Regions from separate parts of the Micromonospora sp. NBC_00898 genome, predicted to be linked through region 3. Evidence: riboswitches for the same ligand, from Rfam matches in the RefSeq annotation. Region 3 holds a riboswitch; each other region holds the start of a gene.
What was found. A riboswitch is a leader RNA that binds a small molecule or an ion and turns the genes downstream of it on or off. The one in region 3 is predicted to bind cyclic di-AMP.
Positions count from the first base shown of each region.

Region 1 (6,957 bases), 870 kb from region 3:
GACCCAGGAGTTCGTCGCCGACACCTTCGGCGCCGCGACCGAGTGGTTCGCCAACGAGCCGTCCACCTACGACGCCCCCGACTTCCTGGTCGGTGAGAAGATCAACCTGGTCGGCAGCGGCCCGATCCGCAACATGTACAACCCGTCGGCGCTGGGTGACCCGAACTGCTACTCCAGCAGCATCCCGAGCACCGAGGTGCACGCCGCGGCCGGCCCGGGCAACCACTGGTTCTACCTGCTGGCCATGGGCAGCAACCCGACCAACGGCCAGCCGACCAGCTCGACCTGCAACGGCAGCGCCGTGACCGGCCTGGGCATCCAGAAGGCCATCAAGATCATGTACAACGCGATGCTGCTGAAGACGTCGTCCTCGTCGTACCTGAAGTACCGCACCTGGACGCTGCAGGCGGCGAAGAACCTCTACGGCAGCACCGGCTGCACCGAGTTCAACACGGTCAAGGCCGCCTGGGACGCGGTCAGCGTGCCGGCCCAGTCCGGCGACCCGACCTGCAGCGGCACCACCACCCCGCCGCCCACCGGCAGCTGCTCCGGCCAGAAGCTGGCCAACCCCGGCTTCGAGTCCGGCGCGGTGAGCTGGAGCGCCACCTCGGGCGTCATCACCAACTCGTCCAGCCAGCCCGCGCACGGCGGTTCGTACAAGGCGTGGCTCGACGGGTACGGCTCGACCCACACCGACACCCTGTCGCAGTCGGTGAGCATCCCGGCCGGATGCCGCGCGACGCTCTCCTTCTACCTGCACATCGACACGGCCGAGTCGGGCAGCACGGTGTACGACAAGCTGACCGTCAAGGCCGGCAGCACCACCCTGGCGACGTACTCCAACGTCAACGCCGCCGCAGGCTACGTCCTGCGGTCCTTCGACGTCTCGTCGCTGGCCGGCACCACCGCCACCATCTCGTTCAGCGGCGTGGAGGACAGCTCCCTGCAGACCTCCTTCGTCGTCGACGACACCGCGCTCAACCTGAGCTGATCGAAGACGCAGCGGCCGGTCGTCGTCCTCCCGACGGCCGGCCGCTGCGCCATGTCAGCCGTAGGTGGGGCGCTGCGGCCAGCCGGGCGGCGAGTCCTCCCAGTCCTCCTGCCGGCCGTACGGGGTGAGGTCGAGGAAGCTGTTGATGAACAGCAGCCGGTCCACCCCCCGCGCCTGGGTGTAGTAGGTGCGGTAGACGTCCTCGCCGCCCCGCAGGAACACGCTCAGCATGAATCCCCGACCCGCCCCGCAGTCGTCCGAGAACGACGTGCCGTGCGAGGAGACGAACGGCAGCGTCCACCCCTTGCGCTCCTTGTACGCCTCGATCTGCGCGAGCGGCATGTTGGACACCGTCGCCCAGCTCACCACAGCGCGAGGACGATCCGCTCCGCCATGTCGCTCAGTCCCGGCCAGCCGGCCGGCCGACCGGTCAGTCCCACCAGAACCGGACGACCTCGGCGTCGATGACGCAGCCGGCCAGGTCCGGAACATCGTCGGCGTCGTACACGCTCATCCCGTCCAGGCAGTAGACCGGGTACTCACAGGCGAACGCGAGTGCGTCCGGCCTGGTGCGGGGAGGACGGGTCATCGCCAACTCCAGACCCGACCGGGTCAGGCTCACCAGCTCGGCACCCCAGCGCTCACCCCAGTACCGCAGCACCGCACCGTGCACCGCCGGCTCCGGGCAGTCGTTCCAGTATCCATAGTCCAGCAGCGTCAGCACCTGCCATCCGCGCGCCGCCTCGACCAGGGCCACCAGCACCGACGCCGGTCGCCCGTCCGGCTCGTAGGGCAGGCTGAACTCGTCGAGCCGCAGCGGCTCGTCGGGCCACCGGTCGAGCATGTCGGCGCGTGTTCCGTCCGGCTGCGACTCGAACGTGCCCTGCGGGTTCAGCAGCGCGACGGCGTCCAGGCCGGCGGAGCGGGCGACTCGCGCCGCCGGGTCGGGCTCCACCAGGCCGTGCGAGGCGTACGCCTCGTCCACCGACGGGATCAGCACCGGCCGCCAGCCGGTGCGCTCGTGCACCGCGCGCAGCCGCCGCCACCAGGCCAGCGCGTCGTCGCCTTCGGCCGGGAAACCCAGCACCCGTACGCCGTCGGCCAGCGGCAGCGGCGCCAGCTCGGGCACGTTGATTCCCAACGCGGCCAACCCGCCCGAGACGTCGTCCACCGTCCGCCCCCATCAGGAGATCATCGGTCGACCGTACCGCAAGCCGCGCGGGGCCGGGTCGGCCTGGAGCAGCAGCGACTCGCGGTCCTCGAGGACCTGGTGCAGGCGCGGCTGAGCCTGGGCGAACACAGCCAGGTCGTCATCGACCTCCGCAGGCTCCCGCAGCGGCATCCACTGCGGGAAGACGCGGAACGCCCGGCCGGGATGCCGGCCGGGCGCTCGTCGCGTGGTGCGGTCGCGGCCTGCCGGGGACGGGCCGCGACCGGAGGTACGTCAGCGCAGGCGAAGCTGCTGACCCGGGAAGATCAGGCCCGGGTCGTCGCCGACCACGCGCTTGTTGCGCTCGTACAGCGCGTGCCAGCCGCCGGCCAGGTCCTGCACGTCGGCGATCACCGACAGCGTGTCGCCCGGCTTCACCACGTAGCTGCCGGAGCCGCCCGAGGCCGGCGCGGTACGCCGGTGGCTGCGGGTCGCCGGCTGGTCGCCGCGCGAGGAGCCGGCCGTCGACTTCGACCCGGAGTCCGAGCGGGACTTCTTCGCCGACCCGGAGTCCGACTTGGACGAGTAGTGCTTGGTCGAGCCGCCCTCCTTGCCGCAGACCGGCCAGGCGCCGATGCCCTGCCCGTCGAGGACCTTCTCGGCGATGGCGATCTGCTCGCCGCGGCTGGCCAGGTCGGCCCGGCTGGCGTACTTCTGGCCGCCGTAGCCGTTCCAGGTGCCCTTGGAGAACTGCAGGCCGCCGTAGTAGCCGTTGCCGGTGTTGATGTGCCAGTTGCCGCCGGACTCGCACTGGGCGATGGCGTCCCAGTTGACGCTGGCCGCGCTGGCCGGTTCGGCCGGGCCGAGGATCGCGGCGGCGCCGGTGGCCGCGCCGACGACGAGCGCCCCGGCGGCGATCCGACGCGGGCCGGTCCGGCGGTGGCGTGCGGTGTATTCAGTTGCCATGGTTTCCTCCACGCCGACGAGGTGAGCTGTCGGGTTCGGGCCGAGGAGCCCGGCCGCCGGTCGGCGGCTTCACCCCGAGGTGTCGAGCACCGAGGAACGTGTGGGTCCCCCGCTCCCGCCTGAGGTCCAGGTACCACCTGGCCGGCGGCGGGATTAGGCGTTGCCGGCCCGTGGTGTCCGCGATCGCGAACGGATACGACGTTAGGAACGGTTTCGGGTGATCGCCCACTTCTTGTGAAGTTCTTCACCCGGCCGGGCGAAGGCGCGGAATTTCGAGTTGCGACACTCCCGAGCGTGCAATAGGGAGGCCGCCGGATGGTTGCCCGGCGGCCTCCTCAGTGGCGGTCAGTACGTCAGGCCGTAACCCTGTGCAAACAGCGGCACCTGCCCGTCACCCGCGTTGATGGGCCCTCCGCGTACGGAGTCTCGCCCACCACCGCGATCGCGGCCCGGTAGGTGCGGTCGATGCCGGTGCCGCGCTGGTTGTAGGTGACTGTCGTGGTCGGACCCGCCGCGGCCCGGATGCCCTGCAGGATAGTGGTGCCCGGGGTGATGTTGCCGGAGGAGCCCTGCCAGGAGATGGTCCAGCGTGAGCAGTGAACGGTCCGGTCGATTCCTCGGGACCGCTGAGCCCCGGGGATCCGGTCCGGGCTACGGTGGCGGGGGCCGCCGGCACGACGCACCGGGCGCTCCCCGGCGGCGACGGACGGCGGAGCGGGCGAGGTGGCGGCGGGAACATGACCGACTACGGGCACGAGTTGATCTTCGGCGGCTTCCTCACCCCCACCGCCGGCCAACCCGAGCAGGTGGTGGCTCTCGCCAAGCTCTGCGAGCAGGTCGGGCTGGACCTCGTCACCTTCCAGGACCATCCCTACCAGCCGGGCCACCTGGACACCTGGACGCTGATGTCGTACCTGGCGGCGGCGACCAGCCGGATCCGCCTCGCCGGTAACGTGCTCAACCTGCCGCTGCGCCAGCCGGTGGTGCTGGCCCGCAGCGTGGCCAGTCTGGACCTGCTCAGCGGCGGCCGGGTGGAGCTGGGCCTCGGCGCCGGCGCGTTCTGGGAGGCGATCGAGGCCGCCGGCGGCCGCCGGCTCACGCCCAGCCAGGCGGTGGACGCGCTGGACGAGGCGGTCCGGGTGATCCGCGAGGTGTGGGCGGCGGACCGGCGCGGCATGGTGCGGGTCGAGGGCGAGCACTACCGGGTGGTCGGCGCGAAGCGCGGGCCCGCCCCGGCACACGACGTGGGCATCTGGGTCGGCGCGTACAAGCCGCGGATGCTCCGGCTGGTCGGTCGGGTGGCGGACGGTTGGCTGCCGTCACTGGCGTACCTGGCCAAGGGGCCCGGGGAACTGGCCGAGCTGAACGCGCTCGTCGACGAGGGCGCCGAGGCGGCCGGGCGGGAGCCGCGGTCGGTGCGGCGGCTGCTCAACGTCTCCGGCCGGTTCGGCCGGTCCCGGTCCGACTTCCTGGACGGGCCACCGGAACAGTGGGTCGAGGAGCTGACCGGGCTCGCCCTCGACCACGGCACGTCCGGGTTCATCCTCGGCGCCGACGACCCCACCGCGATCCAGCTCTTCGCGCAGGAGGTGGCGCCCGCGGTGCGGGAGTTGGTCGCCGCCGAACGCGCCGAGCCCGGCAGCCGGGCCCGGGCCCTCGAGGAACAGCGCGAGGTGGTCGAGGCCGGCGGCGCGACCGCCCTCGCCGTCACCGCCACCCCGGATCCGGGGGTACGGCTGAGCGGGCGCCGCCTCTGGGACGAGACCACCCGCCCGGTGGCGCCGGCCGCGCCGGCCGGGCACGTCTACACCCCGCACGCCCAGGCCGTCGGCGCGCACCTGGTCGACGTGCACGACCACCTACGGCAGGAGCTGGGGCAGCTGCGGGATCTGCTCCAGCAGGTCCGGCGGGGCGCGGTGTCGGCGGACGACGCCCGCGCGGCGCTCAACGAAATGACCATGCGGCAGAACAACTGGACGCTGGGGGCGTACTGCGCGGCGTACTGCACGGTGGTGAGCCAGCATCACGGGCTGGAGGACAATTCGATCTTCCCGCACCTGCGGCGCGTCGACGCCGGGCTGGGCCCGGTGCTGGACCGCCTCGAGGAGGAGCACGTGGCGATCCACGGGGTGGTCGAGGGGGTGGACCGGGCGCTGGTCGAGCTGATCCGGGAGCCGGGTGACTTCAGCGCGGTGCGGGAGGCGGTGGACCTGCTCACCGACACGCTGCTGTCGCACCTGTCGTACGAGGAGCGGGTCATCGTCGAGCCCCTGGCCCGGTACGGCTTCTACGCCGGGCAGGTGTGAGGCACCGGCCGAGGCATTCCCGAGGACCCGCGTGACCTAGCTGACTTTTGTTTCCCGAAGTCAGAGGGGTAGCGTCTGCGGTGCGGCGCGCGTGACCGGCCGACACCCCTCACCACACGCAGGAGCAGGACATGAAGATCGCTGGACGTACCGCCCTGGTCACCGGGGCCAACCGCGGCTTCGGCCGCCACCTCGCCGCCGAACTGGTGGCCCGCGGCGCCACCGTCTACGCGGGCGCCCGCAATCCCGACAGCGTCGACCTGCCGGGCGTCACCCCGGTCCGGCTGGACATCACCGATCCCGCCTCGGTGGCCGCGGCGGCACGGCTGGCCGGCGACGTGACGCTGCTGGTCAACAACGCCGGCATCAGCACCGGGGCGGACCTGCTCGACGCCGACCTGGCGACGATCCGGCTGGAGATGGAGACCCACTACTTCGGCACGCTGTCGGTGGTGCGCGCGTTCGCGCCGACGATCGCGGCGAACGGCGGCGGGACCATCCTGAACATCCTGTCCGCCCTGTCCTGGGTGAGTTTCCCGCAGACCGGGGCGTACAGCGCGGCCAAGTCCGCCGAGTGGTCGATGACGAACGCGCTGCGCACGCAGCTCGCCGACCGGGGCGTCCGGGTGGCCGGCCTGCACGTCGGCTACATGGACACCGACATGACCGCCGGGGTGACCGCGCCGAAGTCCGACCCCGCCGAGATCGCCCGGATCGCCGTCGACGGGATCGAGGCCGACCGGTACGAGATCGTCACCGACGACACCTCCCGGCAGGTCCAGGCCGGCCTGGCCGGGGGCGTGGCCGCCCTCTACCCGCAGCTGCCCTGAAGCCGGGCCACCCGGCGTCCGGTGGGACGCCGGGCGGCCCGGCCGGCGCTACAGCGTACGGGCGAGCCGGTCGGCGAGGATCCGGGTGAACCGGGACGGGTCGGCCAGCTCCCCACCCTCGGCGAGCAGCGCCATCCCGTACAGCAGCTCCGCGGTCTCGGTCAGGGCCTCGGGGTCGGCGCCCTGCTCGTGGGCCCCGCGCAGCCCGGTCACCAGCGGGTGGCCGGGGTTCAGCTCCAGGATCCGCTTCACCTTCGGCACCTCCTGCCCCATCGCCCGGTACATCTTCTCCAGCGTCGGGGTCATGTCGTGCGCGTCCCCGACCACGCAGGCCGGCGAGGTGGTCAGCCGGGAGGAGAGCCGGACCTCCTTGACGCTGTCGGCTAGCGCGCCGGTCAGCCAGGTCAGCAGCTCGGCGTAGTCCTTCCGCTCCGCCTCGGCCTTCGCCTTCTCCTCGTCGGTCTCCAGGTCGACCTGGCCCTTGGCGACCGAGCGCAGGGCCTTGCCGTCGTACTGGCCGACCCGCTCGACCCACACCTCGTCGACCGGGTCGGTGAGGATCAGCACCTCGTAGCCCTTGGCGCGGAACGCCTCCAGGTGCGGCGAGTTCTCGATGGTGCTCCGGGACTCGCCGGTGGCGAGGTAGATCTCCGACTGGCCGTCCTTCATCCGCCCGACGTAGTCGCGCAGCGTGGTCAGCTCGGCCGGGTCGTG
Region 1 is NZ_CP108775.1:2,651,162-2,658,118, forward strand. Features, by position in the region: gene OG799_RS12920 (M4 family metallopeptidase) at 1-991, shown strand, start outside; gene OG799_RS12925 (DUF899 family protein) at 1,046-1,483, opposite strand; gene OG799_RS12930 (DUF4253 domain-containing protein) at 1,422-2,162, opposite strand; gene OG799_RS12935 (transglycosylase family protein) at 2,436-3,107, opposite strand; cyclic di-AMP (ydaO/yuaA leader) riboswitch at 3,104-3,277, opposite strand; gene OG799_RS12940 (LLM class flavin-dependent oxidoreductase) at 3,845-5,413, shown strand; gene OG799_RS12945 (SDR family oxidoreductase) at 5,545-6,243, shown strand; gene htpG (molecular chaperone HtpG) at 6,292-6,957, opposite strand, start outside.
Region 1: linked by a shared signal. The riboswitch ahead of OG799_RS12935 (transglycosylase family protein) and the one ahead of OG799_RS17175 (C39 family peptidase) in region 3 are both predicted to bind cyclic di-AMP.

Region 2 (6,817 bases), 2.3 Mb from region 3:
AGGTACCCCCGGCGCGCCACCGACCCCTCGCCGCCGCCGAAACGACCCCGAAACAATCTTGAAAACACCGCCGTACGGCCAGGCAGGGAAAAGTTTCCTCGCGGCAATATATACCCGTTCTCAAATCCGTCGATGGGTTGTAACGTCACCCACACGTTCTCAGCCACGGCGCGACATACCCCCTGTCGTGCCGCCAGAAAGAGGTGGGCCCATGGGACTTCGTCCCAACCTGCTGACCCGGCGTACCGCCGGCGTCGCGTCGACGACCCTCGCGTTGCTGCTCAGCACCGCTGCCGTGGGCGTCGTTCCCGCTGCTTCGGCCTTCTCGGCCGCCCCCGGCGCGTCCTGCGCCGAACCGACCGACGTCCACTCGGACGCCCGGATCAAGAAGGGCGGCTCGGCCAAGCTGGACCCGAACACGCTGACCGCCAAGCAGGTCCGCGACCGCGAGGCCGACCTCGCCGCCGCGCTGCGCGAGCGGGCCAACTTCCGCGCCGGCGCCGGCGTCACCACGCTGGCCACCGTCTCCATCCCGGTGGTCGTGCACGTCATCCAGCGCGACACCACCCGGGCCGGCGGCAACATCCCGGACTCGCTGGTCACCGCCCAGATCGACGTACTCAACAAGGCCTACGCCGGTGCGACCGGCGGCGCACCGACCGCGTTCAGCTTCCAGCTGCAGAAGGTCCACCACGTGACCAACGCCGCCTGGTACCCGATTGTCCAGGGCTCCACGGCCGAGCGGCAGATGAAGTCCTCGCTGCGGGAGGGCGGCAAGAGCACGCTCAACCTCTACCTGGGCGAGCTCAGCGACAACCTGCTGGGTTGGGCGACCTTCCCGAAGCGCAAGCTGGACAGCATGGACGGCGTCGTCGCACTGAACGAGTCGCTGCCGGGTGGCACCGCCACCAACTACAACCAGGGCGACACCGGCACCCACGAGGTCGGCCACTGGCTGAACCTCTACCACACCTTCCAGGGTGGCTGCTCCGGCTCGGGTGACAGCGTCTCCGACACCCCGGCGGAGTCGTCGCCGGCGTTCCAGTGCCCGACCGGGCGGGACACCTGCACCACGGCCGGCCTGGACCCGATCACAAACTTCATGGACTACACCTACGACTCGTGCATGTACCAGTTCACCCCTGGTCAGGCGAGCCGCATGCTGACCGCGTGGAACGCCTACCGCGCGGCGTAACGCAGCCGTACGGCGACTCGGTGCCGGCTCCGTCCTCGGACGGGGCCGGCACCGGCGTTTCCGCTGCCTCAGGCGGCCGGACGGCGGGTGTCGAACCCGTGCCGGCCGCGCCGGCCCTCCGTTGCGGTGGCGCCGACCCGGCGCGCGGGCGCGCCCGCCCGCGGATCGAACCAGACCTGCACCGCCGGCGCCGCGGAACCGTCGACCGGATCGGCCGCGCCGCCCTGGTCGCGCCGGGTCAGCATGGCCACGTCGACGGTGAACTCGAACAGCCGCCAGTCGACCTGCGGCGCGGCCCGGCCGATCTCGGCGACCCGGGCCACCCGGGCCTGGTCGGTGACCGGCCGGGCGCGGCCGGCCACGTACGCCTCGTCGTCGCGTTCCTCGGGCGGGAACGAGTGCAGCGCGTAGCGGCCGTCGCGTTCGAGGTCGCGGCGCTTGGGCGAGTCGAGGACGAAGCAGAAGAGCCCCTCGTCGGTGATGACCGGCGAGACCGGGTGGACGCGGGGGCCGCCGTCGGCGCGGACCGTGGCGAGATAGCCAAAGCCCGGCCCGTACTGCTGCATGAGAAGGCGGATCTCGTCGGCGAGGCGGGGCTCGTCGGCGGCGAATTCGGACCAGGAAGCCATGCCGACATTCTATCGAACACACGTACGAACGCGCAGTCCGACACGCAGGTCACCCGTACCGGTCGCTATGGTGTTCGGATGCTGCTCTCCGACCGCGACCTGGTCTCCGAGATCAAGGTGGGCACGCTCGCGCTGGAGCCGTTCGAGCCCACGCTGGTGCAACCGTCCAGCATCGACGTACGCCTGGACAAGCTATTCCGGGTCTTCAACAACCACCTCTACACGCACATCGACCCGGCGGTCCAGCAGGACGACCTGACCTCGATGGTCGAGGTGCCCGAGGGCGAGCCGTTCGTGCTGCACCCGGGCGAGTTCGTGCTCGCGTCGACGCTCGAGGTGATCTCACTGGGCGACCAGCTCGCCGGCCGCCTCGAAGGGAAGAGCTCACTGGGTCGGCTCGGGCTGCTCACCCACTCCACCGCCGGCTTCATCGACCCGGGCTTCTCCGGCCACGTCACGCTGGAGCTCTCCAACGTGGCGAACCTGCCGATCACTCTCTGGCCGGGGATGAAGATCGGTCAGCTCTGCATCTTCCGGCTCTCCTCGCCCGCCGAGCACCCGTACGGCTCGGCGGTCTACGGCTCCCGCTACCAGGGGCAGCGCGGTCCGACGCCGAGCCGGTCCTGGCAGAACTGGCGCACCTGGCCGACCCGCTGACGGCGAAGGGGCCCCCATGGCGCGGGAGCCCCTTCCGGCGGATCAGCCCGGTCGGCCGTAGCTGTTGATCTGGCCGTCGTCGACGCGTTTCATCGTGATCGGCTTGCCGGACTGGGAGGCGTGCACCACCCAGCCACCGCCGACGTACATCGCGACGTGGTGCAGGTCGCTGTAGTAGAAGACCAGGTCGCCAGGGCGCAGCTCGCTCCGGCTCACCCGGCGGGTGACGTCGTGCTGCTGGCGGGCGTTGTGCGGGAGCGACACGCCGGCCTTGGCCCAGGCGGCCATGGTCAGGCCGGAGCAGTCGTAGTGGTCCGGGCCGGCGGCGCCCCAGACGTAGATCTTGCCGATCTGGGCGCAGGCGAATTTGACCGCGATGCCGGCCGGGCCGCCCGGATAGCCGGACGGGCAGGGCGCGGGCCGCAGCGGGCCGCCGCCACCGTTGCCGTAGACCTTGAGCCGGAGCTTGTCCAGCTTGGCGATCTCGGCGTTGATCAGCTTCTTCTTCGCCGCGAGCTGGGCCTCGGTGCGGGCCAGCTGGGCGACCATCTCGTCCAGCGGCTTCTTCTTGGCGGCCAGCTGGTCGCGAAGCTCGACGACGGAACTCACCTGCTGCTGCTGACGGTGGGCGAAGCGGTCGAGCAGTTCGAGGTTGTTGACCACGTCGGCCGGGGAGCGACTGCCCAGCAGCGCGTTCACCGTCGACAGCTGCTCGCCCTTGTACGCGTCGGCGGCGAGGCCGCTGACCTGACCCATGGCGAGGTCGACCTGGAGCTGCAGCGGGGCGATCTGCTTGGCCAGCGCGTCGGCCTGCTTCCGCTTGACGGCGAGGTCCTGACGGGTGGCGTTGTGCTGCTCGATGATCGGTTCGAGCTTGTTCCAGTCCTGGTCGATCTGGCGCTCGATCTCGGCGACCGACGGGTCGGCGTGCGCCGCCGTGGCGCCGCCGGTCAGGATGACGGCGGTGCCGGCCAGTGCGGCGAGTGCGGTGGTGAAGCGGGACCAGCGTGGACGCGGCGCAGCCGTCGTCCGGTCGACCGACCGGACCGACGGTCGCCGCGGGGCATGGTGTGCCACCGGGCTTCCGTACTCCTTCTTCGCTGACCGCCTACCGGGTTAGCTGACGGGTTCGGACGGGAAGGGAGCCGCCCTACCGCAGTGTCGCGGATTCACCCCAGGTACCTGGTTCCCCGGCTCGCCCGGAGGCGACTCGGCGGTGTCGGACCGTCACCACCCCGGTTGGGCGGTGCATACATCGGTCGACGATTGACCAGAGTAGAGATCTCCGTTATCGATCCGCAACCCACGACGCCGTGACACTCCGTACCGAAGTTCCCGGCGATCGGCGCGGTGAAGGTTTCCTTCACTCAACATCATCACGGGGAAAGGTATTGACCCAGCGCCATGCGTGGGGCGAGGGTGAGCACGCAGTGACTTCCGCCCGATCTGGAGGTTCCATGCTCCGTTCGCCAGTGCCCCCAACCAGACGAGCTCTGCTCGCCGCCGCCGTGGCGGCGGCCACCGTTCTCCTCACCACCGGACCCGTCGCCGCCGAACCCGACGCCGGGCCGACCGGACCCACCGACCGCCAACAGCAGTACGCCGCCGCAGCAGCCGAGTACGGCGTGCCGGAGAGCGTCCTGCTCGGCGTGTCGTACCTGGAATCCCGCTGGGACACCCACCCCGGCCAGCCCAGCACCAGCGGCGGCTATGGGCCGATGCACCTGACCGACGCCGAACAGGTCGCCGCCACGCCGTCCAGCGCACACGTCGACGAGAACGAGGACCCCCGGGGCGACGAGTCCCGGCCCCTGGTCGTCGACACCGCAGCGGCGGCCACCCCGGGGGACCTCCTGCCGCAGGCCTCCCTGCAGACCCTCGACGCCGCCGCCGCGCTCACCGGGGCGGCCGAGGAGACGCTGCGCACCGACGCAGCGGCCAACATCCGCGGCGGGGCGGCGCTGCTGGCGTCGTACCAGAAAGAACTGGCCGCGCCGGTCGGCGCCGGCAGCGACCCGGCGGCCTGGTACGGCGCGGTGGCCCGCTACTCCGGCGCGGACACCGAGGACGCCGCGGCGGCCTTCGCCGACGAGGTGTACGACCAGATCGGCCAGGGCGCCAGCCGGACCACCGACGACGGCCAGCGGGTCACCCTCGCCGCCACCGCGGTGACGCCGGACGAGTCCGGGCTGCACAAGCTCGGACTGCGCCGCGCCGAACGGCCGGACGGGCTGGAGTGCCCGGTCCGCCTGGCCTGTGAGTGGATCCCCGCGCCGTACGAGAAGTACGGCCCGAACTCCGGCGACTACGGCAACCACGACCTCGGCGAGCGGCCCGCCCAGCAGAAGATCGAGTACATCGTCATCCACGACACCGAGGGTTACTTCGGCCCGAGCGTGAAGCTCGTGCAGGACAAGACCTACCTGGGCTGGCACTACACGCTGCGCTCGGTGGACGGCTACGTCGCCCAGCACATCAAGGCCAAGGACGTCGGTTGGCACGCCGGCAACTGGTACGTCAACGCCAAGTCCATCGGCATCGAGCACGAGGGCTTCGCCGGGCACGGCACCTGGTACACCGAGGCGATGTACCGGACCTCGGCCAAGCTGGTCCGCCACCTGGCCCTGCGCTTCCAGATCCCGCTGGACCGGCAGCACATCCTGGGCCACGACAACGTGCCGGGCATCCTCCCCGGGAACGTGGCCGGGATGCACTGGGACCCGGGCCCGTACTGGGACTGGTCGCACTACTTCGACCTGATGAAGGCGCCGTTCCAGTCGACCGGCACGCCGCACACCGGCCTGGTCACCATCGACCCGGACTACGCCACCAACCGCCCGGCGTTCCTCGGCTGCAACCAGCAGCCGCCCGGCGTGCCGAAGCCCACGCCGCCGGCGGTGCCGTGCCCGCTGCGCGGCTCCTCCTCGGTCATCCTGCACACCGCCCCGAGCGAGTCCGCCCCGCTGGTCAACGATCGCGGCCTGCGGCCGAACGGCACGCCGGACACCATGTACATCTCCGACCACGGCGCCCGCGCCTCGGCCGGCCAGACGTACGCCCTCGCCGAGGTCCAGGGTGACTGGACCGCGATCTGGTACCTCGGCCAGAAGGCCTGGTTCCTCAACCCGGCGTCGGCCCCCACGGCCAAGTGGGCGCAGGGCTTCGTGGTGACGCCCAAGCCGGGCAAGGCCACCATCCCGGTGTACGGCCGGGCCTACCCGGAGCGGGCGGCCTACCCGGCCACCATCCCGTACCAGACCATCTCGCCGTTGCAGTACACCTTCGCGGCGGGCCAGCGGTACGCACTCGGCGGCGTCCTCCCGGGCGAGTACTACCGGGCGGTCTCCTTCGACGGCTCCGCCCCCGGCGACCGGACCGTGGTCCGGGGCGAGAACCAGTACGTGCAGATGCAGTTCGGTCACCGGGTGATGTTCGCCAACCTGGACGACGTGCTCATCCTGCCGGCGGCGGTGGGTTCACCAGAGTAGTCCCCGGCGGCACGACGAAGGCCCCCGGTCAGCTGACCGGGGGCCTTCGTCGTCGGATCGGATCAGGTGACCCGGCGGTAGCCGGCCACCGGCATGTAGTTCACCTGCGTCACCTGGACCGGCTTGCCGGTCCGGGGCGCGTGCACCATCAGGCCGTTGCCGAGGTAGAGGCCCACATGGTGCAGGTCGCTGTAGAAGAACACCAGGTCACCGGGGCGGGCGTCGGTGCGGGAGACGGCCCTGCCCTCGTTCCACTGGGCGCCGGTGAAGTGGGTCAGGGAGATGCCCGCCGCCTTGTAGGCGTACTGGGTCAGGCCGGAGCAGTCGAACGAGTTCGGCCCGGTGGCGCCCCAGACGTACGGGTCACCGACCTGCTGGCAGGCGACCCGGATGGCGGTCTGCGCGGCGCTGCTGACCACGCCGTTGATGGTCGGACAGCCCGCCACCTTCACCGTGGTCTTCGGCAGCGAGGCGGTGAGCCGCTTGATCTCGGCGTCGATCTGCTTCTTCTTCGCCGCCATCTCGTCGCGCTGCTTGACCTGTGTGGCGATCAGCGCGTCCAGCTTCTGCTTCTCGCGGTTGTACTTGTCGCGGATGGCGAGCACCCCGGCGACCTGCTTGCGCTGCTCGGCGGCCAGCCGGTCGAGGATGGTGAGCTGCTCGGCGAGCGTCCCGGGCTTGGCGTCGACCAGCAGAGCGCCGACCTCCTGGGACGGACCCTGCATGTAGTAGCGGGAGGCCAGGTCGCCGACCCGGTTCATGGCGAGCGCGGACTGCAGCTCCAGCGGCGCCATCTTCTTCTGCAGGTCCGCGGACTTCTTCTGGTTGACCTTCAGCTGGGCGCGGAT
Region 2 is NZ_CP108775.1:5,866,259-5,873,075, forward strand. Features, by position in the region: gene OG799_RS28525 (zinc metalloprotease) at 212-1,195, shown strand; gene OG799_RS28530 (pyridoxamine 5'-phosphate oxidase family protein) at 1,264-1,824, opposite strand; gene dcd (dCTP deaminase) at 1,903-2,481, shown strand; gene OG799_RS28540 (NlpC/P60 family protein) at 2,524-3,558, opposite strand; cyclic di-AMP (ydaO/yuaA leader) riboswitch at 3,572-3,707, opposite strand; gene OG799_RS28545 (N-acetylmuramoyl-L-alanine amidase) at 3,939-5,969, shown strand; gene OG799_RS28550 (NlpC/P60 family protein) at 6,032-6,817, opposite strand, start outside.
Region 2: linked by a shared signal. The riboswitch ahead of OG799_RS28540 (NlpC/P60 family protein) and the one ahead of OG799_RS17175 (C39 family peptidase) in region 3 are both predicted to bind cyclic di-AMP.

Region 3 (6,957 bases):
ACCAGCGCGAGGCAGAAGTTCTCCGCCACCCGCGACAGCCCCGCGTGCTGGGCCAGCCGAGCACGCTGCTGCGCGGTCGGGGCCAGCTCGATGCGGAAGCCTTGCTTGACGCGGCTCACGCGGTCGCCTCCACCGCGGCCATCGCCGCTTTCGCCTTCCGGGTAGCCGAACGGCGCCCGTACAGGCGCGCGCAGAACGAGGTGAGCACCTCCACCATGTCCCGCACCAGATCATCCGCCACCTCGGCGTCGTCGATAACGACGATGCCGCGGCCCGTCGCGGCAAGCGCGCACGTCAGCTGCTCGACACCGAACCGGGCCAGCCGATCCCGGTGCTCGACCACGATCATCGTCACGTGCGGGTCGCGCAGTAGTTTCGCCAGCCTCGGCCGGTTGCCGTCGAGCCCGGAACCGATCTCAGTGACCACCTCGGCCACCGTCAATCCCCGCCCGGTCGCGGCGGTAACGACCCGCCCGGCTTGGCGTTCCAGGTCGGCTTCCTGGTCGGCTGAGGACACCCGGCAGTACACCACGGTCCGCCCAGCCACCTGGGGCGCGGGTTCGAGGACGAGGTACCGGCCAGTGTCGGTCTTGACGACCGGGACCGGCATCTGCCCGTTCTTCGCCCACGACCAGGCGGTTTGGTAGTGCACGCCGTTCCTGCGCGCCCACTCGGACAACTTCACACACTGATCATCGCTGAGGAAGCCAGACAATCACCGATGACACGCCGAACAGCTCGGCACCCCACCCCCCGGCTGCTTCTACAGCGTCAACACGGTCAGCTGGTCGCTCTCCTGCGAGCTCTTCTTCCACCTCTGCCTGCCGTTCGTGCTGCCGGTGCTGCGCCGGCTGCGCCCCGCCACCCTGTGGGCGGTGGTGGTCGCCGCGCCGCTGCTGATCGTCGCGCTCTGGCCGGGGCAGCGCCTGCTGCCCGAGGAGAGCCGCTGGTGGTTCACCCAGATCTTCCCCGTGGTGCGGTCCCTGGAGTTCTGGATGGGCATGGCCGCAGCCGAGCTGATGCGCCGGGGCCGCTGGCGGGGGCCGGGCCTGACCGCCGCCAGCCTGCTCTTCGTGGCCACCTGGGCCGTGACCGCGAAGGAGACCTCACCGAGCCACCATCGGCCGGGACCGCTACGGGGTGGACCGGCCGCGCACGTCCGCGTCGGCCGCGGCCGTGATGACTAGCAGGTACGCGACTGCGAGCAGGCCGGCCCAGAGCTCCGCCCGGATCCACTGCGCCTTCTACCTGGTGCACGTCTTCGTGATGGTCACCGTGCTCCGGCTGACCGGCCACACGGGGTCGGGCTGCCGGGCTGGTGGGGCCCGCTCGCCGTGCTCGGCTTCCTGCTGGTGAACCTGGTCCTCGCCGGCGCCCTGCACCGGTACGTCGAGACGCCGATGATGCGCCGGCTGGGACCGCCTCGCCGGGCCCGCGTGCAGACCCCACCGGCCATCCCGGCGCAGCGACCGTCCGGACCCGACGGCGACGCCGCCCCACGGCGCCGATCCATCGAGTACGCCGGGCGGCGCCACCCGGCCTGAGCGGAGGCACCGCCGCCCGCCACCGGCGCCCGGTCCACGCTCGTCGCCCGGTCGCCGAGGTGGCGGTGTCCGGTCCGGCCCGGGTCGTGATCCTCGCCAGGTCGCCGACGGGGTGGTGTCCGGTGGGTCCGGACACCGCCGGGTCGGGGATATGCAGGCGTGGCGAGTCCAGCTGGCGGGGCGGACTCCGCGCCTGTCCGGCATGGTCGGTGCCGCGATCCGGCCGGCGACACGCCCGGCGGCGATGCGGCGCGATGCCGTCGGCGGTAGCGTGGGACCGTGCTTCCGGTGGCGCTCGCCTGTCCCTTGTGGTGGGTGGCGCGCTGGACGGCCCGGATGTTGGCCGGTCTGGCCGTCGCGGTCGCCTGTTCGCTCGGCACCGTCACCCTGCCCGTTGGTGCGGCCGCCGCCGCCCAGGCGGCCCCGGTCGCCGGGGTGACCCCCGCCGCCCCGGAATCCTCCTGGTCCCTGATTCCGCCGGCTCTCCGCGTCGCGCCCCACGCCGTTCCGGAGCCCGGTGACCGGCCCGCGGACGCCGCCCTCGCCCTGATCGGCCCAGCCGCACTCGACCCGGCCCGGGTCATGACCCGCTCGGCCGTCCTGCCCGCGGGCCGGGTCTCGACCGGGCCGGCCGTCAGCGGCTCGGGCCGGGGCCCGAGCGGGCCGGCGGTCTTCGATGCGGGCCGCGTACCGGGCGGGGCGACCACCGCCGACCGGGGTCGCGCCGCGCGGGCGTCCGGCGGCGACCTGGCGACCGGAGTCGGCCAGGCACCGCCGGTCGGCATCGGCGCCCCGCTGGCAGCTCCGCGGAACGTGGTCGTCGCGATCTCCCGAGACCCGGTCGTGGCGGGGACCGTCGCGGCGGCCGTCGGCTCCCGGGCACCGCCGGCCCGCTGACCGCCCGCGGGCCACGCCCGCGGCCGCTCTCCACCGAACCTCACCCCCGCACCCCACCCGACGGCGGCCCGATGGCGACCCTTCCGGTCGTGCCTCGCCGCGTCGGGGCGTGCGGCCCTCTCCTCCGCCACATCGTTCCCGTGAGGTGCCGACCATGCAGCAGACCGTGCTGTACCAGTTCCTGATCGAGGTTCCGCAGGCCGCCGCCATCTGGTCGGCCCTGCTCCTGCTCGCCCTGGCCGTGCTCGCCGTGCTGGTCGCCCGCCCGGAGCGGGACGCCCCGTCGGATGCCGAGCCGGTCCCCGACCCGGCCGCCGAGGAGGCGGCCCGCCTCGCCGATCTGTGCCGGTACGCCGACGAGGTGGCGGTGGCCGCCGCCGGGGCCGCGCAGACCGCCCGCCGACGGCGGGAGCAATGGCTGCGGGCCCACGACGAGGTCGACCGGGCCTGGCGGGCGTACGACGAGGCGGAGAGCGCCGCCCGTCGGTTCGCCGGCGCCGCCGTGCTGCCCGCGCCGCGTACCCCGCGGACGCCGGCGGAGTACGCCGTCCGGGAGCGGTGGCTGCACCACGCCGCGATGGCGGCGCACTGGCACGGTGAGCTGTCGGCGCGGCAGCTCGCTGACGTCCTCGCGCACCGGAACGGATGGGATCCGCGCCGGCACCCGGCGGAGCAGGAGATCGTCCTCGCCCGGGTGGTACGCGTCGGCCGGCTGGCCGGCTACCGCACGGCGGCCGAGCGGGAGCAGCGGGCGTGGCGGGACGCGGAGCTGGCCGCCGAGGCGGCCCGGGCGCTGGCCGCGGAGGCGTACGCCGCCGCGGCGGCGCTGCGCCCCGGCACGGTCCCGGTACGCCGCGCGGAGGCGGTGACGGAGACCCTCGCCCCGGTGGTGGCCGGCGCCGCTCCGGCCCGCCCGGCGCGCTTGCGGCCGGCGCGGGTTGGCTGAATTGTGACCAGAATTCGGTGAGCCTGGTCACGCCAATCCGGAAACGGTCATCGTGGCCAGTTGGGGCGATCGACCCCCGCAATTTCCGGTGGCTCGCCACCCGATGTCCGCTTGTCGCCCGACGGTTCCGTCATAACTGCTCGTCCCATTGAGTGACATCAGTGACGGGCTGTTCCGGTCAGCGTAATGGTGGCCGATGTTTAAGCAGGTGAGATGGGTTGGCGTCCCGCGTACCCACCGGTAGTGTCGGCGCGTCCGGTGCGGTTTTCGATCGCAAGAGGCGACGCCGCGCCGACCCGCTCAATCGTGATCTCACGAACCGGGGACCCAGTGCACGTCCGGGGTGAATCCGCGAGCCACGGCCCGCGGTAGGGCGATCTTCCCGCCCGAATCCGTCAGCTAACCCGGTAGGCGGTGTCGGAAGGAGTTCCATCCTCGTGCATCCCAGCCCTCGTTCGTCCCCCCGCCTCCACGGCGCCGCGGTGCCGTCGCCCGCCTGACCGGCGCGCTGATTCCGGTATCCGCCCTGCCGCCCGGTTGACCGGGCGCCCCCCTTTCCCGCGGTTCACCCTGCCCGTGACCTGTCGCGCGTGAGTTTCCCCGCGCGCCGGGGCCGGTGGGTGCCGCCCCCGCCCCCGTGGAGGATCACGTGAAGCACACCCTCAAGCGGCAGCTGCGGCGCCTCGCCACCGAGCGCCCGTACCAGATCGTCGCCGGCTCCGCCGCCGCGCTCGTGCTGGCCTCCGGCACCGGCGCCCTGCTCGCCAACGGCGACGACGCGCCCGTCCGCCAGGAGAAGACCGCCGTGGTCGCCGAGCTGGCCCCCCGGCTGGGTGACGTCGCCACCCGGAGCGAGGCTCGGGTCCCCGCGTCCCCGTCGACCTCGCCGAGCGCGTCGCCGTCGGCGAAGGCCACCTCGGCCAAGCCGGACCCGGACCTGACCCGCAAGGCGGCGCCGAAGCCGCCGTCGACCAAGGTCCTCGACTACACCTACGAGGCGCAGACCGCATACTGGAACTGCGGCCCGGCCGCGGTCCGCAACGCGCTCAGCGCGAGCGGCGTCGAGACCACCCAGGACGCGATGGTCGCCCCGCTCGGCGCCACCGAGAACGGCACCAACTCCGCCGAGGACACCACCCGCGGGCTCAACCAGATGGTCAAGGGCAACCCGTACCGGACCCACATGATCCCCGGTGCGGCCACCCCGGCCCAGATGGACCAGCTCCAGGCCGACGTGGTGAAGGCGATCACCGACGGGCGGGGCGTCGTCGCCAACATCGCGGGCGACGCCACCGACACCGACGGCGGCTGGCACTCCTTCCCGGGCGGCCACTACATCGCCGTGGTGGGCTACAAGAACGACGGCCGGACCGTGCGGATCGCCGACTCGGCGAACCCGGCGCTGCCGTCGTACTGGATCACCACGATCGACCTGGCGAACTGGATGTCCACCCGCGGCTACTCCGCCTGATCCACTCCGCGTCACCCGTCGGGCACCGGCTCCTCCGAGAGCCGGTGCCCGACGTCGTATGCGACGGTCCGGCCCGCCGCCGGCTCTCGCGCCTGCTGTTCGACCGGTGGCACACTGCGCCGTATGGGCGAACAGACGGGTACCCGCCAGCTGTTGCTGCTGCACGGCTTGGGCACCACCGGCGAGGTGTGGCTGCCCTGGGCGCCGCTGCTGGAGCGCCGGTGGGCGGGGCGGTGGCTCGCCCCCGACCTGGCCGGGCACGGTTGGTCGCCGCCGCTGCCGGCGTACACCTTCGCGGCGCTGGCTCGGCGGGTGGTGGCGGGTCTGGGGCCGGTCGCCGACCGGCTGGGGCCACGGGACCGGCTGGTGGTGCTCGGGCACTCGCTCGGCGGGGTGGTGGCGTTGGCGCTGGCCGCGCGGCAGCTCGGCCTGCCCGTGGACGCCGTGGTCGGGCTGGGCATCAAGGCGGTCTGGTCCCCGGCCGAGCTGGGCAAGGCCCGGGAGTTGGCCGAGCGGCCGGTCACCTGGTTCGCCAGCCGGGACGAGGCCGCCCGCCGTTACCTGCGCGTCGCCGGCCTCGCCGGCCTCTTCGCCCCGGACCACCCGGTCGTCGACGCCGGGCTGCGCCGGGAGGACGGCCGCTGGCGGCTGGCGATGGACCCGGCCGCGTTCGGGGTGGGGGAGCCGCGGTTGGCGGCCCTGCTCGCGGCGACCGACGTGCCGGTGCTGCTGGCCCGCGGTGAGCAGGACCCGATGGTGACCGCTGCCCAGCTCAAGGAGCTCGGCGTCCCGGTGGCGACCCTGCCCGGCCTGGGGCACAACGCCCACGTCGAGGACCCGGAGGCCGTCCTCGCCCTGCTCGACCCGTACCACTGACCCGCGGGCCGGTAGGGGGCTCGCCGAGGTGGTTTGATCTGATCATGATGCAGCCCGTCCGCCGCGCGGTCTACCGGCTCTACGCCCGCCGTCTGCGCGCCGAGTTGGCCCACACGTCGCTGCCGCGCCACGTCGCGATGGTGATGGACGGAAACCGCCGGTGGGCCAGGCAGATGGGCTTCGACGACGCCGGGCTCGGCCACCGGTACGGCGCGGAGCACATCCACGAGGTGCTGGGCTGGTGTGCCGAGCTGGGCATCCACCACGTCAGCCTGTTCGTCGCCTCCGTCGACAACATGCGCAAACGAGCCTCCGACGAGGTGGCGAACCTGATGCGGATGATCGAGGACGTCGTGGCGGAGCCACTGCTGCGTCCGGCCAACCCGTGGCAGCTCCACCTGGCCGGCCGCGCGGACGTGCTGCCCGACTCGACCCGCCACGCCCTGAAGCTCGCCGAGGACGCCACCCGTGAGCGGGCCACCGACTTCCACCTCACCGTCGCCCTCGGCTACGACGGCCGCGAGGAGATCGTCAGTGCGGTTCGCGCCCTGCTGGAGGACGAGGCGAGAGCGGGCGCCACCCTCGACGACGTGGCGCAGCGCCTCACCGCCGACCACGTCGCGGCGCGTCTGTACACCGGCGGCCAGCCCGATCCCGATCTGGTCATCCGCACGAGTGGCGAACGCCGGATGTCCGGCTTCCTGCTCTGGCAGGCCGCCTACTCCGAGCTGTACTTCTGCGACGTGTACTGGCCGGGCTTTCGGAAGATCGACTTCCTCCGCGCCCTGCGCTCCTACTCCGCTCGCCGTCGGCGATTCGGCGCGTGACCACCCCGACGGGCGCCGTCGGACCGTGCCCGGAGTGGTCAGGGTGTGGAGGAGAGGGGCGACCCGTCCTGGGCGACGGCGTCGGCGGCCCGGGGCGCCGGCGGGTTCCAGTCCGGTTCGAGCTGCCGGCGGGCGGCGTCGAGGAACGCCTCCGCGTACGAGTCGGCGGGGAAGTCGCCGAGGTAGCGGCTCCGGGTGGCCCACCGGTCGGCCGCCTTCGGGTCGGTGTCGAGCAGCTGCGTCAGCACCTCGTGCACGTTGGACATGTCCCGGCGCAGCACGTACCCGGAGCCGGCCAGCGGGAACCGCTCGACGAAGTGCTCGCCGTCGACGCCCATGTCGGTCACCGCGTACGGCTTGCCGGAGTAGAGGTAGTCCGAGATGACCCCGGAGACG
Region 3 is NZ_CP108775.1:3,525,228-3,532,184, reverse strand. Features, by position in the region: gene OG799_RS17205 (RNA-guided endonuclease InsQ/TnpB family protein) at 1-119, opposite strand, end outside; gene OG799_RS17200 (IS607 family transposase) at 116-685, opposite strand; partial or broken gene OG799_RS17195 (acyltransferase family protein) at 771-1,187, shown strand; gene OG799_RS17190 (hypothetical protein) at 1,335-1,544, shown strand; gene OG799_RS17185 (hypothetical protein) at 1,824-2,441, shown strand; gene OG799_RS17180 (hypothetical protein) at 2,596-3,387, shown strand; cyclic di-AMP (ydaO/yuaA leader) riboswitch at 3,675-3,816, shown strand; gene OG799_RS17175 (C39 family peptidase) at 4,025-4,858, shown strand; gene OG799_RS17170 (alpha/beta fold hydrolase) at 4,982-5,734, shown strand; gene uppS (polyprenyl diphosphate synthase) at 5,779-6,561, shown strand; gene OG799_RS17160 (CDP-glycerol glycerophosphotransferase family protein) at 6,600-6,957, opposite strand, start outside.

Region 4 (6,957 bases), 3.3 Mb from region 3:
CACAGGAGTTGCCGCGTTGACCGACCAGACCACCCTGGAACGGGAGATGGCCGCCGAACAGCGACATCTCGACCAGGTGTACGCCCGGCTGGCGGAGCTGCGCCGGTCGGCCGCCGACGCCGAGCGGGAGGGCTACCGGCTGGCCCGGGTGGGCAACTTCGGGGCGCTGGTCGAACGGGACGCGATGGTCTTCCACGCCGCGCGGCGCCGGCACGCGCTGGACGCCGAGCACGAGGGGCTGGTCTTCGGCCGGCTCGACCTGCGTACCCGGCAGGTGCTGCACGTCGGGCGGCTCGGGGTGCGCGGCGAGCACGCCGAAACCCTGGTGGTGGACTGGCGGGCGCCGGCCGCGGCGGCCTTCTACCAGGCGACGCCGGCGGAGCCGATGGGCGTGGTGCGGCGGCGCACCATCCAGTCCTCGGCCGAGAAGGTGACCCGGATCGAGGACGACCTGCTGGACCCGGAGTCGGCGCCGGCGGACATGGCGGTGGTGGGCGACGGGGCGCTGCTGGCCACCCTGTCGCGGGCCACCGGGCGCGGCATGCGGGACATCGTCGCGACCATCCAGCGGGAGCAGGACGAGGCGATCCGCTCCCCCGGCTCGGGCGTCACGATCGTCTCCGGCGGCCCGGGCACCGGCAAGACGGCGGTGGCGCTGCACCGGGCGGCGTACCTGCTCTACTCCGACCGCAGCCGGTACGCCGGCGGCGGCATCCTGGTCGTCGGTCCGTCGAGTGTCTTCGTGGAGTACATCGCCTCGGTGCTGCCCTCGCTCGGCGAGGAGACGGCCACCCTGCACTCGCTCGGCTCGCTCTTCCCGGGCATGTCGGCGACCCGGACGGACCCGCCGGAGGTGGCGGCGGTCAAGGGGTCGCTGCGGATGCGCCGGGTGCTGGAGCGGGCGGTCCGGGACACCGTGCCGGACGCGCCGGCCGAGCTGCGGCTGCTCTACCGGGGCGAGCTGCTCCGGCTGGAGCGCCGGGAGCTGGACGGCATCCGGGACCGGGCGCTGCCCCGGGGGGCGCGCCGCAACGAGGTGCGCCGGGCCGGCTTCGACGGGGTCCTGGCGACGCTGTACGCCCAGGCTCGCCAGCTGCGGGTCGGCCGGCTGCCGGAGCAGCGCGCCTTCGAGGACGAGATCATCGACCGGCCGGAGTTCCGGGAGTTCCTGAAGGCCTGGTGGCCCCGGCTGCACCCCCGGCACGTGCTCGGCTGGCTGGCCCGGCCGGAGCGGCTGCGCCGGTACGCCGGCGGCATCCTCGCCGGCAGCGAGATCCGGCTGCTGACGGAGGCGTACCGGAGCCTGGACACCGCGGGGCTGACCATCGCGGACATCGCGCTGCTCGACGAACTGGACGCGCTGCTCGGCAAGCCGATGCGGCCGGCGAAGGCGAAGCGTGACCCGTTCCAGCTCGCCGGCGGGGTCCGCGAGCTGACCACCTTCGCCGACCGGCAGCGGGCCGCCCGGGCCGCGGCCCGGGAGCGGCCGGAGGACTACCGGGAGTACGCGCACGTGGTGGTCGACGAGGCGCAGGACGTCTCGCCGATGCAGTGGCGCATGATCGGCCGGCGCGGCCGGTTGGCCTCCTGGACGGTGGTGGGCGATCCGGCGCAGACCGCCTGGACCGGCGATCCGGAGGAGCTGACCCGGGCCCGCGACCAGGCGCTGGGGCGCCGCCGCCGGCACCAGTTCACGCTGACCACCAACTACCGCAACTCGGCGGAGATCTTCGCGGTAGCGGCGGCTGAGATCCGCCGGCTCTACCCGGACCTGCCGCTGCCCACCGCGGTGCGCTCCACCGGGGTCGAGCCGGTCGAGCGGACCGTGCCGGCCGCCGAACTGGCGACGGCCGCCGTGGCGGCGGCCGGGACCCTGCTGGCCGAGGTGGAGGGGACGGTCGGGGTGATCACGCCGGTGCCGCGCCGGGACGAGGTGGCCGGCTGGCTCGGCGACCTGGGCGGCTCCCGGCTCCAGGTGGTGACGAGCCTGCAGGCCAAGGGCATGGAGTACGACGGGGTCGTGCTGGTCGCGCCGAGCGAGATCCGGGCGGATCCGGGTTCCGGCGTACGGACCCTGTACGTGGCGCTGTCCCGGGCGACGCAGCGGCTCACCACCGTCGACCCGCTGGGCTGAGCGGGGCTTCGACCGCGAGGGGGCGGATGCCGGCCGCTCAGTTGCATACATAGCGATGTGAACATAGATTGGGCCCGGCCGGGGCGAGGGCGAAAGGGTGTGGGCGTGGGCGCAGGTCATGACCACAGCGGGGCGGTGACCAACGCCGCGTACCGCCACCGGGGCCGGCTCTGGGCCGCGTTCGGGCTGCTCACCGCCCTGATGCTGGTCGAGGCGGTCGCCGCCTTCACGACCGGCTCGCTGGCCCTGCTCTCGGACGCCGGGCACATGTTCACCGACGTGCTGGGCATCGGCATGGCCCTCGCGGCAATCACCGCCACCCGGCACGCCGACACCGACCCGCAGCGCACCTTCGGGCTCTACCGGCTGGAGGTGCTGGCCGCCCTGGCCAACGCGGTGCTGCTCGGCGCGGTCGCGGTCTACGTGCTGGTCGAGGCGGTACGCCGGTTCGGCGAGCCGCCGGAGGTCCTCGCCGGTCCCATGCTCGCGGTGGCGGTGCTCGGCCTGCTGGCCAACATCGCCGCGTTCGCCCTGCTGCGTACCGGGGCGCAGGAGAGCATCAACCTGCGCGGCGCGTACCTGGAGGTGCTCGGCGACCTGCTCGGCTCGCTCGGGGTGATCGGCGCCGCGCTGGTCATCGCGCTCACCGACTGGTGGTGGGCGGACCCCCTGGTCGCGGTCGCGATCGGGCTGTTCATCCTGCCCCGCACCTGGCGGCTGGGGCGGGCCGCGGTGCGCATCCTCGTGCAGGCCGCCCCGGAGCACCTCCAGGTGACCGCGGTGCACGACCGGCTGGCCGCGGTGCCCGGCGTCGCCGAGGTGCACGACCTGCACGTCTGGACGCTGACCTCCGGCATGGAGGTGGCCTCGGCACACCTGACCATGGCGCCGGACGCCGAGGTGGGCACCGTGCTGGCGGCCGCGCGGGCGGCCCTGCACGAGGACTTCCGGATCGACCACGCCACGTTGCAGATCGAGCCCGGAGCGTCATCCGGGGCTTGTGGTGCGGTCGAGTGGTAGTTAGGACAAACTTAAATCAAAGTGGGTATTGTGCGCTAATGCCGGTTTTGCTCCCGGCTGCGGCCTTCGCTCACCGGGCCGAGCCGGAGCACCACCGGTAGGCTCGGCCCCGGCCTCCGCCGGGCGGCGCCCTCCGGCGCCTGCGGTGGCCGCCGCCTAATCGCCGCCCGCGGCGAACCGGGGAACCATGTTCGTGGGGTGCATCCGCGCCAGCGGTAGGGATCTTCCGTCCCGAACCCGTCAGCTAACCCGGTCGGCGGCTGACGGAAGGAAAGTGAATGCCAGCAGTGGCACCTGTACGACGGACGGCCGCCCGGTTGGCGGCCCTGCTCGTCGCGACGCTCGCGCTTGGCGTCGCCGCCGTGCCGGTCGGCCCCGCCTCGGCGGCGCCCCGGGCCGGCCTGCTCGCCGCCGCTCCCGGCGACGACGAGGGCGGCACCCCGGCGCTGCGCGCCCAACTCGACGCGGCCAGCAAGGGCTGGCTGGACGCGAAGGCCGCGCTGGCCCGCTCGGTCGGCCGGCAGAAGCAGCTCACCGACCAGCTCACCACGATCAACGCCGAGCTGAGCGTCCGCGACACCAAGGTCGGCGAGATCGCCGGCGTGGCGTACCGGACCGGACGGCTCGGCACCGCTGGGGCGCTGCTCAACAGCGACAGCCCGGAAGGCTTCCTGGACCGCGCCGCCGCGCTGGGCCAGGTCGCCGCCCACGAGGACCGGGCGCTGCGCGACCTGATCGACACCCGGGACCGGGCGACGACCACCCGGACCGCGCTGGACGCCGAGATCCAGGAACAGCGCAAGCAGGTCGCGGTGATGGCCAAGCGCAAGCAGCAGGCCGAGCGCGCGCTGGAGGTGGCGAACGACCGCGCGAGCAGCGGCGGCTCGGCCCGCGGCACGTCCACCGCGAACGCCACCCCGGCACCGCGCAACTCCGACGGCTCCTGGCCGCCCGAGTCGTGCAGCGTCGACGACCCCACCCCGGCCGACGGCTGCATCACCCCGCGCACCCTGCACGCGCTCAACCAGGCCAAGGCGGCCGGGTTCACCCGGTACGTCTCCTGCCACCGGCCCAGCGGGTCGGGTGAGCACCCCAAGGGCCGGGCGTGCGACTTCGCCGCGCAGTCCGACGGCTTCGGCGGGGTCGCCACCGGCGGCGACCGGACGTACGGCAACAACCTGTCCGCCTACTTCATCCGCAACGCCGACGCGCTGGCCGTGCTCTACGTGATCTGGTTCAAGCAGATCTGGCTGCCCAGCAGCGGCTGGAAGGCGTACAGCGGGGGCAACGGCGACCCGTCCAGCGACCACACCAACCACGTGCACCTGTCGGTCTACTGAGCGAGCGGGGTGGCCCGTCGCCGCACGGGCCACCCCGGCTACGTCCGCCGACGTACGCCGGATGTCGCCGCCGGCCCCACGACGCGGCCGGGCCGCCGGACCAGCATGGTCGGCATGAGTCGACTCGCCCCCGCCAGCCGCAAGGCCCTGCTGACCCTGCACCTGGTCACCGCGCTGGGTTGGCTCGGCGCGGACCTGGTGCTGCTCACCCTGGGCGTCGCCGGGCTGCGCGGCGCCGACCCCGCGGTGGTCTACCCCACCGCGGGGCTGGTCGTCACCTACCTCTTCGCGCCGCTGAGCGTCGTGGTCTGGCTGGTCGGGGTGGTGAGTTCGCTGCTCACCCCGTGGGGGCTGCTGCGCTGGCGGTGGGTGCTGGTCAAGTTCGCGCTCACCACCGTGATGCTCGGCCTGGTCCTGCTGCTGCTGACGCCCCGGATCCGGGAGCTCGGCGCGCTGGGCGCCGCCGCCTCCACCCACCACCGGGTGGACCTGGTCGTCGCCCCAGCGGTCTCCAGCACGCTGCTGCTGATCGCCACCGTGCTCTCCACCTACAAGCCGTGGGGCCGGCTGCGCCCCGCCACCCCGGCCCGCCGCCGCCCGGCGGCCGCCGCGCCCCGGTCCTGACCGACCGCCGTCGGACCGCGACCCGGGCTGCAGCCAACGGGTCAGCCCGGGCGGACGCGGCCGGCCGTGCCGGCGGTCAGCTCTCGGCGGGGGCGTCCGGGCCGCGGTCCAGCGCCGCACCGAGCCGGCTGGCCAGCCCGAGGTGGGCCGCCCGGGCCTGCCGGAAGGCGTACCCGAACAGGGGCGCCGGCGCGGAGAGGGTGATCTCGACGTCGATCCGCGTCACGCCGCCCGGCTCGTCCCGCAGCCGGGTGTGGTTGCGGACGGTGGTGGCGGGGCGCTGCCGGGCTACGGTCACCACCTCGTCCTCGCTCGCGATCAGCACGTCGGCCTGGTAGGTGACCGGGAAGCGCAGCGGCCCGACCGCCAGCCGGTCGGTGATCGCGTAGCTGGCCAGGGCGCCCGGGTGGGGCGGCAGCCGGCGCACGCCGACGATCAGCGGGTGCAGCTCACCCTGGCGGCTCAGGTCGCCGAGAAGCGCGACCGCCTCGGCCCGCGTACAGCGCGCCTGCACGGTGTAGCTGAACGTCTCGCGGCTGAGCACACCGTCCCCCTCGCCGTCGGCGGTCCGCACGATCGTCCCGTACCTGGAGCGGGCTGGCAACGCTCCGCATGACGCGGGGCGCGCGGGGAATCCGGGCCTCCGGATTCGAGGAGGCGGCGCGCATGGACGGGTACGGCGGATGACCGGCCGACCTGTACCGGCGGTTCGCCGCCGACCTGGGCGCCAACGGCAGCCGGGTGGTGGTGGACCTGGCCGGCGGGCGGCCGAACGATGACGCTGCGGGTGCTGGTCACCAACGACGACGGGATGGCCGCACCCGGCATCGGCTGGCTGGCCCGGACGGCGGTGGAGCGGGAGGGGCACGTGGTGCTCTCCGGGATCAACCGGGGTGCGAACGCCGGCCGCGCGGTGCTGCACTCGGGCACCGTGGGCGCCGCGTTCACCGCCGCCGCGAACGGCTGCCGGGCGATGGCGGTCTCCCTCGACGTGCTCTCCGCCGGGGAGGCCACGGCGGCCAGCGGCGGCGCCGCGGTGGCCGCCGCCGCCCGGGTCCGCGACGCCGAGCGGCACTGGTCCACCGCCGCCCGGGTGGCCCTCGCCCTGCTGCCCCGACTGCTGGCCGGGCCGGTGGAGAGCGTGCTCAACGTCAACGCGCCCGACCTGCCGCACGGCCGGCTGCGCGAGGTACGGAAGGGGACCCTGGCCAGCTTCGGCCAGGTGCAGATGACGGTCGCCGAGTCGGGGTACGGGTTCGTGCGTACCTCACTCGAGGAGCCCGGGCAGGCCGTCCAGCCCGGCACCGACCTGGCCCTGCTGGCCGACGGGTACGCCTCGGTGACCGCGGTGCGGGCAGTGATCGAGGTCTCCGACGTCGACCTGTCCGGGCTCGGCGCGCCCGAAGGCTGACGCCACGAACCGTGACCGGGAGTCGGCGCTCAGGCGCCGGGGAGCACCTCGGGAGTCGCGGCGCCGGCGAAGTAGGGCTCGGGGGCGCCGAAGAGGCCGAGCAGGCCGGTGACCCAGAGCTGCCGGTGCACGAACCGGCTCGGCTCGGTCACGACCAGCTTCACGCCACTGACCTCGCAGGTCTGGAAGCCGGCGACCATCGCGCTGATGCCAACGGAGTCGATGAAGGTGACCAACCGCATGTTCAGCTCGATCCGGGACGGACGGCCCTTCGCGAGCACCTCCGCGATCGCCTCGCGGACCTCGTAGGCGGTGTCGACGTCGATCTCACCCCGCGGGGCGATCTGGATGACACCGCCCGACAGCACCGACTTCACGATCGACAGGCTCACGCGAGCACCTCCACTCGCCCGTTGACGGGCGCCTCA
Region 4 is NZ_CP108775.1:212,322-219,278, reverse strand. Features, by position in the region: gene OG799_RS01065 (HelD family protein) at 17-2,134, shown strand; gene OG799_RS01060 (cation diffusion facilitator family transporter) at 2,240-3,154, shown strand; cyclic di-AMP (ydaO/yuaA leader) riboswitch at 3,298-3,429, shown strand; gene OG799_RS01055 (coiled-coil domain-containing protein) at 3,433-4,494, shown strand; gene OG799_RS01050 (hypothetical protein) at 4,609-5,118, shown strand; gene OG799_RS01045 (SRPBCC family protein) at 5,195-5,692, opposite strand; gene OG799_RS01040 (5'/3'-nucleotidase SurE) at 5,894-6,529, shown strand; gene OG799_RS01035 (STAS domain-containing protein) at 6,559-6,921, opposite strand.
Region 4: linked by a shared signal. The riboswitch ahead of OG799_RS01055 (coiled-coil domain-containing protein) and the one ahead of OG799_RS17175 (C39 family peptidase) in region 3 are both predicted to bind cyclic di-AMP.